DNA from 2 places in the Tsukamurella sp. NPDC003166 genome. Region 2 is predicted to be linked to the other one. Evidence: riboswitches for the same ligand, from Rfam matches in the RefSeq annotation. Region 2 holds a riboswitch; the other holds the start of a gene.
The links. Region 2 has a riboswitch for cyclic di-AMP ahead of ABZX10_RS13630 (transglycosylase family protein). Riboswitches for the same ligand answer to the same signal wherever they lie in the genome.

Region 1: another riboswitch for cyclic di-AMP. It lies ahead of ABZX10_RS09780 (C40 family peptidase); the one in region 2 lies ahead of ABZX10_RS13630 (transglycosylase family protein).

What each region holds. Positions count from the first base shown of each region.
Region 1 covers NZ_JBEXNL010000006.1:160,966-165,167, forward strand. The annotation lists gene ABZX10_RS09775 (NlpC/P60 family protein) at 1-826, opposite strand, end outside; gene ABZX10_RS09780 (C40 family peptidase) at 914-1,582, opposite strand; cyclic di-AMP (ydaO/yuaA leader) riboswitch at 1,597-1,749, opposite strand; gene ABZX10_RS09785 (hypothetical protein) at 1,870-2,040, opposite strand; gene ABZX10_RS09790 (DEDD exonuclease domain-containing protein) at 2,224-4,053, shown strand; gene ABZX10_RS09795 (Lrp/AsnC ligand binding domain-containing protein) at 4,079-4,202, shown strand, end outside.
Region 2 covers NZ_JBEXNL010000010.1:154,672-158,873, forward strand. The annotation lists gene ABZX10_RS13615 (hypothetical protein) at 1-84, shown strand, start outside; partial or broken gene moaA (GTP 3',8-cyclase MoaA) at 96-1,079, shown strand; gene ABZX10_RS13625 (MoaD/ThiS family protein) at 1,083-1,322, shown strand; cyclic di-AMP (ydaO/yuaA leader) riboswitch at 1,474-1,634, shown strand; gene ABZX10_RS13630 (transglycosylase family protein) at 1,644-2,297, shown strand; gene ABZX10_RS13635 (hypothetical protein) at 2,513-3,391, shown strand; gene ABZX10_RS13640 (molybdenum cofactor biosynthesis protein MoaE) at 3,435-3,860, opposite strand; gene ABZX10_RS13645 (molybdenum cofactor synthesis domain-containing protein) at 3,853-4,202, opposite strand, start outside.

The sequences.
Region 1 (4,202 bases), on a different contig from region 2:
ACTTGCCGGACTGCTGGTAGGCCCAGACCATCAGGCCCGAGCAGTCGAACTGGCCGGGGCCTGATGCGCCCCAGGCGTAGGGCATGCCGACGCGGGTGACCGCGGCGCGCACGGCGGCCAGCTCCGCGGTGCTCCCCGGCGGCACCTTGCTGGGGTCGAAGGGCGTCGGCTTGCCGATGAGCGAGCCGCGCTGCGCCCCGGTCAACCGGTCGTAGATCGCCTTGATCCGCGCGATCTCCTGGGCGAGGCGGGACTTCTTCTCCCGCAGGTCCGCGGCCTTCTTCTCGGCCTCGGTCTTCGTGGTGTCGGCGGCCTTCGCCGCCTCGTCGGCCCGCTTCGCGGCCGAGTCGGCCTCGGTCTTCGACTTCTTGAACGCGGCGACGGTGGCGACCACGTCGCGGTTGATGAAGTCCAGAGTGGACATCTGATCGAGCATCTGCTGCGGCGAATCGCTCACGAGCAGCGCATAGGTGCGGTTCGTCCGCGAGCCCTTGTAGTTCGCGACGACCACCGCGTCGATCTGCGGCTGCAACGCGGCCTGGCGCGCCTGAACGGCGGTGACCTCGCGCTTCGCGGCGACCAGGGTGGCGTCCGCGGCGCGCTTGGCGGCGGTGGCCTTCGCGGCGTCGTCCTGCGCCGCCTTCGCCGCCTCGTTCGTCGCAGAGGCCTGCTCGGACAGGTCCTTGTACTGCTTGAGAGCTGCGTCGGCGGTGTCCGGATCCGCAGTCGCGCTGCCGACCACGGTGAGCCCCGCGACCATGCACAGAGCGGCGGACGCGGCGATGCCACGCGCCAGCAGGGAGCGGGGCTGAGAGATCGATGACACGGCCGAGCGGGTCCTTCCAGACTGACGTCGCGAGGCTCCTGCCCCGCGACGAGCTGTGATTGCGGTGGCAATCACAGCAAGGTTACGTCAGTAACGTCGAGCGGAGTACACGGACATCTCGTTGAGCGGGCTCACCTTCACGGGGATGCCGTAGTTCACCGAGTGGACGACCTTGCCGTTGCCGATGTAGAGGGCGGCGTGGCTGCCGCCGTTGTAGATCACGATGTCGCCGGGCTGGAGGTCCGCGATGGCCACTGCGCGACCGCCGCCGAGCTGGCCGTAGCTGTCGCGCGGCACGGTGATTCCGGCCTGCTTCATGGACCAGTAGACGAGTCCCGAGCAGTCGAACGAGGTCGGGCCGGCGGATCCGTACGAGTAGGGCAGGCCTTGGCGCGACAGCGCGGCCTGCACGACCTTGGCCTTCGCGCCACCGGGCTGCACGCCGGCGACGGTGGTCTCGCCCGGCTTCGGGGCGATCGCGATGCCGGTGACGATGTTCGGGCGGGCCGTGGTGTTCCGCGTGGCGGCCACCTGAGCCGCTGCAGGCGCGACCTTGGCCGCGGGCTTCGCCACGGGCTTCCCGACGGGGGCGGGCTTGACCTCCGGGGCCTGCGGCGCGGGAGCCGCAGGGGCGGGCGCTGCGAAGGCGACCGCGGGAGCGGCGAGCGTACCGATGGTGACAGCGCCGGCGGCGAGGGCGCCGCGCGCGACGGTGGCGCCCTTGCTGGGCTGCGGCTGAAGCCGGTGTTTCGCCACGAAGGGTTTCTCCTAAGTTTCTTCCCGACCGCCGACCGAGTTAGCTGACGGGTTCGGGCGAGGAAGATGCCCTACCCCGGAGGCTCGAAAGACCTCCGGCGATTCACCCCGGATAACACGTGTGGGTCCCCGGCGAGGCCTCGCGGCCTCTTAGGCGGTGACCTCGGGAGACGGAGCGGTTTTCGCCCCGGGCTCCTCCGCAAGGTCTCAGAAAGATTACGAAACGGAAACGCCGCTGTCTAGCCGGACGCGCCGAGAAGCGCCGTCCGATCGGCCCCAGGGGCCGCCTATCCGGCCTGTTCGTACTGGTCAGGCACCGCGCGGAGCAGCGGCAACATTCCTTCGCTCGCGAACGCCGCGATCGCGTCGTTCAGGCCCGGTTCGGCCGTGATCGCCGGCGCCGGGGGCGATGCTGCGGCCGGCGCCGCCACGACCACCGGCCCCAGGAGGAAGCCCACGGAGCAATCGCCGCAGGCGCGGGGCTCGGCGGGGCAAGTGGCGCAGTCGACATGCAGAGCCATGACGGTGGTTCCCTTCGTTCGATCGTCTCGATGCGGCGACGGTATGCCGGACGGCCGACAAGTTTCGCGCGCCCGTTCGGGACGGGAGGACTTGTCGGTGGGGTGTTCTACGGTCTCGGCATGCAGCTCAGCCTGGACGACCTCGAGACGGGCGCCACGGACCCGGCGCTCCGGGACGTGACCTTCGTCGTGGTCGACTTGGAGACCACGGGCGGCTCGCCGAAAGGGGGCGATGCGATCACCGAGATCGGTGCGGTCAAGGTGCGCGGCGGCGAGGTGCTGGGCGAGTTCGGCACGCTGGTCGATCCGGGGCGCGGGATCTCGCCGCACATCACCCACCTCACGGGCATCACCACCGCGATGGTCACCGGCGCCCCGCGGATCGAGTCCGTGCTCCCTGCGTTCCTCGAGTTCGCGCACGGCGCGGTCCTGGTCGCGCACAACGCCCGGTTCGACATGGGCTTCCTCAAAGCCGCGGCCGCCGCCACCGGCACGCCCTGGCCGAAGGCGCAGACGCTGTGCACCGTCCAGCTGGCGCGCCGGGTGCTCACGCGGGACGAGGCACCGTCGGTCAAACTGAGCGAGCTGGCGCGCCTGTTCCGCACCGAGACCACCCCCAACCACCGCGCGCTCGACGATGCGCGGGCCACGGTCGAGGTGTTGCACGGGCTCATCGGGCGCGTCGGCAACCAGGGCATCCACACGCTCGGGGAACTGCGCGGGCACCTGCCCTCGGTCACGCCGCAGCAGCGCGCGAAGCGGCACCTCGCGGACCCGCTGCCCGAACGACCGGGCGTCTACCTCTTCCGCGGGCCGGGGAACGAGGTGTTGTACGTCGGTACGTCGGGCGACCTGCGCCGTCGCGTGCGCAGCTACTTCACCGCGGGCGAGACGCGCGGGCGCATCAAGGAGATGGTGGCACTCGCTGAGCGGGTGGACCATGTCGAGTGCGCGCACGCGCTCGAGGCCGCGGCCCGCGAGCTGCGCCTCATCGCGGCGCACACTCCCCCGTACAACCGCCGCTCGAAGTATCCGAAGCGCGGCTGGTGGATCTGCCTGACCGTCGAACCCTTTCCGAGGCTCGCGGTCAAACGGTCCGCCCCGGCGGGCGCGCCGAGCCTCGGGCCGGTCCGCTCGCGAGCCGACGCGGCGGATCTCGCGGACCTCCTCGCCGACACGTGCGGCCTCCGCACGTGCACGACCCGACTCCGGGCCGGCGCGGCCCACACGTGCGCCCTGGGGCCCGACGGTGCGCCTCCCCTCGGCGGGTGCCGGGCCTCAGTCGCGACGCCGGAGCCGGCCGCGCTGTACCGCCCCCGCGCCGACCGGGCCGCGTCGGCGCTCTCGGGCCGGTCGTCGGAGGTCTTCGACGCGCTCCAGGCACGGCTCGCCGTGCTCGCGGAGCGGGAGTTCTTCGAATCCGCGGCGCGGCTGCGCGATCGCACCGCGCACCTGATCGACCTGGTGCTCCGTTCACACGCGCTGGTGGCCTTCGCGGACGTGCCCGAGCTGTCGATCGCACATCCCGACGGGGCCGGCGGCTGGGAGCTGTCCATCGTCCGGCACGGCCGCCTCGCCGCGGCCGGGACGGCACCGCGCGGCGTGCCGCCGATGCCGGTCTTCGAGCAGCTGCGGGCGGGCGCGGAATCGGTCTACGAGGCGAGCGGGGACACCGTCGCCGCGCCGGACGTGCCCGACACGCTGTTCCCGGCGGACACGCTGCACGGTGCCAGCCCCGAGGAGGCGTCGCTGCTGCGGCGATGGGCACTGCGGCCGGGTACCCGCATCGTCGACGTGCAGGGAACGTGGGGCGAGCCGATCAACGGCGCCGGCCGCTGGCTCGACTGGGCGGAACGGGCGGGCGAAGCGGGGCGCGACGCCCGCTCGGCCGCGGCGCATCCGCGCGGGCCCGCCAGGCAATACAGTGAGGAGGCCACGCATGCCGCGTGAGTAGAGCAACCGAAAGGCCGCGTACGTGATCACCGCGATCGTCCTCATCAACGCCGACGTGCACCGCATCCCCGAGACCGCGCAGGCCGTGGCGAACGTCGAGGGCGTGACCGAGGTCTACTCCTGCGCGGGCGACATCGATCTCATCG
Region 2 (4,202 bases):
GCACTCACCCCGCTGACCCCGGTCGGCTTCCTCGTGGGCGTGGTCGCCGTGATCCTGGGAGGCCGCGCCGAGGACCGCGAGTAGCCGACGTGAAACCCCTCATCGACAAGTACGGCCGCGTGGCTCGCGACCTGCGCGTCTCGCTGACCGATCGGTGCAACCTCCGCTGCACCTACTGCATGCCCGCCGAGGGCCTGCCGTGGCTGGCCGGCGAGCACGTCCTGACGGGGCCCGAGATCGACCGGCTCATCACCATCGCGGTGCGCGACCTGGGCATCACCGAGGTCCGCTTCACCGGCGGTGAGCCGCTGCTGCGGGCGGACCTGGACCGGATCGTTGCGCACGCCGCCGCGCTCGAGCCGCGTCCGGAGCTCTCGCTGACCACGAACGGACTCTCCCTCGCCCGGCACGCCGAGAAGCTCGCCGGTGCCGGCCTGGACCGCGTCAACGTCTCCCTGGACACCGTCGACCGCGAGGAGTACGCCCGGGTCACCCGCCGCGACCGCCTCGACGACGCCCTGGCCGGACTGCGGGCCGCCGCGGCCGCCGGGCTCACCCCGGTCAAGGTCAACGCCGTCCTGGGCCCCGGCCGCCTCCGGGACGCGCGCCCGCTCCTTCGCCTCTGCCTCGACGCGGGCTACGAGCTGCGGATCATCGAGCACATGCCGCTCGACGCCGACCACACCTGGGATCGGGCCACGATGGTCACGGCCGAGCACATCCTCGCCGAGCTGCGTCGCGAGTTCGCCCTCACGCCGGCCGGCGAGCCCCGGGGCAGTGCGCCGGCCGAGCGCTTCCTGGTGGACGGCGGACCGTCGACGGTGGGCGTCATCGCGTCCGTGACGCGCCCCTTCTGCGGCGACTGCGACCGCGTCCGGCTCACCGCCGACGGCCAGATCCGTACCTGCCTGTTCGCCACCGACGAGACCGACCTCAAACCCCTGCTCCGCGGCGGCGCCTCCGATGAGGAGATCGGTGACGCGTGGGCCGCGGCGATGCTCGGCAAGCAGGCCGGCCACGGCATCGACGACCCGGCCTTCCTGCAGCCCACCCGCACGATGAGCGCGATCGGTGGCTGACACGTGCTGATCCGCTACTTCGCCGCCGCCCGCGCGGCCGCGGGGGTCTCCGAGGAGACCGTCCCCCTGCCCGACGGTGCCTCAGTCGCCGAGGTGGCCGACCTCCTGGCCGCTCGCCACCCCGAGCTGGGCCGCGTGCTCACGCGCTGCAGCTACCTGCTCGACGAGGTCGCCGTCCGCGACCTCGAGGCGCCCGCGACGGGGTCGATGCTCGACGTGCTGCCGCCCTTCGCCGGCGGCTGATCCGTCCGCCACGGGCTCGTGACATCCATCACACTCCACAAAATCACGGTCCGGTAACGGTTGGGCCACGGGCCGGGGTCTGTTACCGTCGCTGAGGGCCGCAGCAGTGGCCACCCGATCGGTCGCAGCGCAGAGCTTCGTCCAGTGTCCGTTTCGGGGAACGCACCACGATCTACACCTGGACGAAGGCGGAGGAACCACCGCGGCCGCACGGCCGCAGGGCACACGCCCTAGGGGTCAAGCCAGCAATGGCCGAGCAGCCTCTCGCTCGAACCCGACAGCTAACTTCGCACGCGCGTAGAGAGGGAATGACTTCACACGATGACCGCTCGTCACCGCAAGCAGTCCACCACCAGCCTGAGCGCCGCCAAGATCGCCGCCGCCGGCGCGATGCTCGGTGGCGCGGGTCTCGCGCTCGCCGCTCCCGCCGCGAACGCCGCGCCCGATTCCCAGTGGGACCAGGTCGCCTCGTGCGAGTCGGGCGGCAACTGGGCGATCAACACGGGCAACGGATACCACGGCGGCCTCCAGTTCAGCCCGTCGACCTGGGCCTCCTACGGCGGCACCCAGTACGCGCCCACCGCCAACCAGGCGTCGCGCGCTCAGCAGATCGCGATCGGCGAGAAGGTCCTCGCCGGCCAGGGCAAGGGCGCATGGCCCGTCTGCGGCCGCGGCCTCGGTAGCGCCACCCCGCGCTCCGTGTCCCCCACCGAGACGAGCACCTCGAACACCACGCGTCCGGTCACCAAGCCCGCGACCCCGGCGGCGCAGAAGCCCGTCGCCAAGCCCGCCACCCCGGCGGCGCAGAAGCCGGTCGCCAAGCCCGCGGTGAAGCCGGCAGCGAAGCCCGTCGCCGGCCAGACCGCGAACTCGGCTTACGTCCAGCAGGTCATCGCGCAGGCCCAGAACGGCGGCAAGCAGGTCGACCCGGCCGTGCTCGCCATGCTGCAGCAGGCCGCGGCCAAGGGCTACTGAGCTCCGCACACACGCTTCCCCCGAAGGGACCGACGGCATCGCCGTCGGTCCCTTCGGCGTTGCCGCGCCGGCCCTCATCCTGTGAACTGCGACACACCGACCCGATCACGAGGAGGTGACGTTTTGCAGTCGCACATCGTCTGCTAGGTTCTCCTGGATCACATTTCGCGACTGCAAAGCCGCGACTGCACAGCACACCAGGAAAGAGAGCCAGGATGACTGCTCGCCCCCGCACCGCACGCGCCACCGGCAAGATCGTCGCTGTCGGCGCTCTGATCGCCGCCGCGGGCCTCGTCGTCGCAGCTCCGGTCTCCGCCGCGCCCGGCTGCCCGTGCGCGAACCCCACCCCCGTGCCGACACCCGTCCCGGGCGCAGCGGCACCCGCGGCCGCGAAGCCCGCCCCGGCGAAGCCCGCGGCGGGTACTCCCGCCCGGCCCGGCTCGGTGACCGTTCCGGGCGTCGGCGCGGTCGTCATTCCCGGGCTCGGCGGGGTCGGCACCGGGACCGGCGCGGTCGTCCCCGCCACGGGCACCCACCCGGTCGCACCGCGCGGCAACGGCAACGGAGCGGGCGCCGTGGCGCCGATCGGCGTGGGCGCCGTCGCGCCCGCGGTCGGCACAGTCGTGCCCGTCGGCACCGGCGCGGTCGCCCCGCGCGGCACCGGCGTGGTTGCGCCTAGCGGCACCGGCACCGGCACCGGCACCGTCGCGCCCGTCACGGGTGCGGTCGCGCCCCGCGGCGTCGGCACCTCCATCCCCGGCGGCCTGGGTGGCCCGGCCATCGCGGGTGTCGGCGGCGTTCCCGTCGGTGCTCCCGGCGCGGGTATCGGCGGCGTGATCGGCCGCCCCGGACATCCGCTCGCGCCCGGCGACAACGGCGGTATCGACGGGGTCGGCGTGACCGGCACCAGTTCGGGCGTCAAGCCCGTGCGGCCCGTCGTACCCGCCACGGCGAACGTCCCGCAGCGTCCGGCGAACCCGGGCGCCACGATCCCCGACGGCGTGCTCGGCGTCCCGGTGGTTCCCGGGCACCTCGGTGTCCCCCTGTTCACTCCGCGCCCGTGCAACCCCACGAAGGTCACCACGTGCGCGTAGTTCCGGTCACTTCCTGACGTACCGGCATCGAGTGGGTCGGCGGCTACGCGCTGCCGACCCACTCGTCTGTTCCGTCCCGGAACAGTTGGTGCTTCCAGACGGGCAGCGCCTCTTTCACGGCGTCGACGATCCGCGCGCAGGTGGCGAAGGCGGCGGCGCGGTGATCCGCCGACACGGCGACCACCAGCGCGGCGTCGCCGATCGCCAGTGGGCCCACACGGTGCGACACGGCGACCGCTCGCACCCCCTGCGCGGCGTCCGCCTCGGCCTGCACGACGTCGGCGAGAACCCGCCCGGCGCTGGGGTGCGCCGAGTACTCCAGCCGTGTCACACCGCGCCCGCCGTCGTGATCGCGAACGGCTCCGACGAAACCCACGACGGCACCCGCCTCGGCTCTCGTCACCGCCGCCTCGTGCGCGGGCAGGTCGATGGGGTCCTCGGTGACCTGCGCGACGACGACCTCAACCATGATCGCCGCCGCGGATCTGGTCCAGCGCGTGCAGCAGCACCCCGTCGAGCACGGCCAGCCCGTCGCGGACGCCGCCGCTGGACCCGGGCAGGTTCACGACCAGCGAGGATCCCGCGACGCCGGCGAGCCCGCGGCTGAGCACGGTCGTCGGGACGTCCGGCAGGCCCGACGTGCGGATGGCGTTGGCGAGGCCGGGGATCTCGAAGGTCAGCGCGCCGCGGGTCTCCTCCGGGGTTCGGTCGGTGGGCGTCAGCCCGGTGCCGCCGGTGGTGAGCACGACGGCGTCGCCGCGCCGGACGGCGGAGCGGATGGCGGCGCCCACCTCCTCGCCGTCGGGCACGA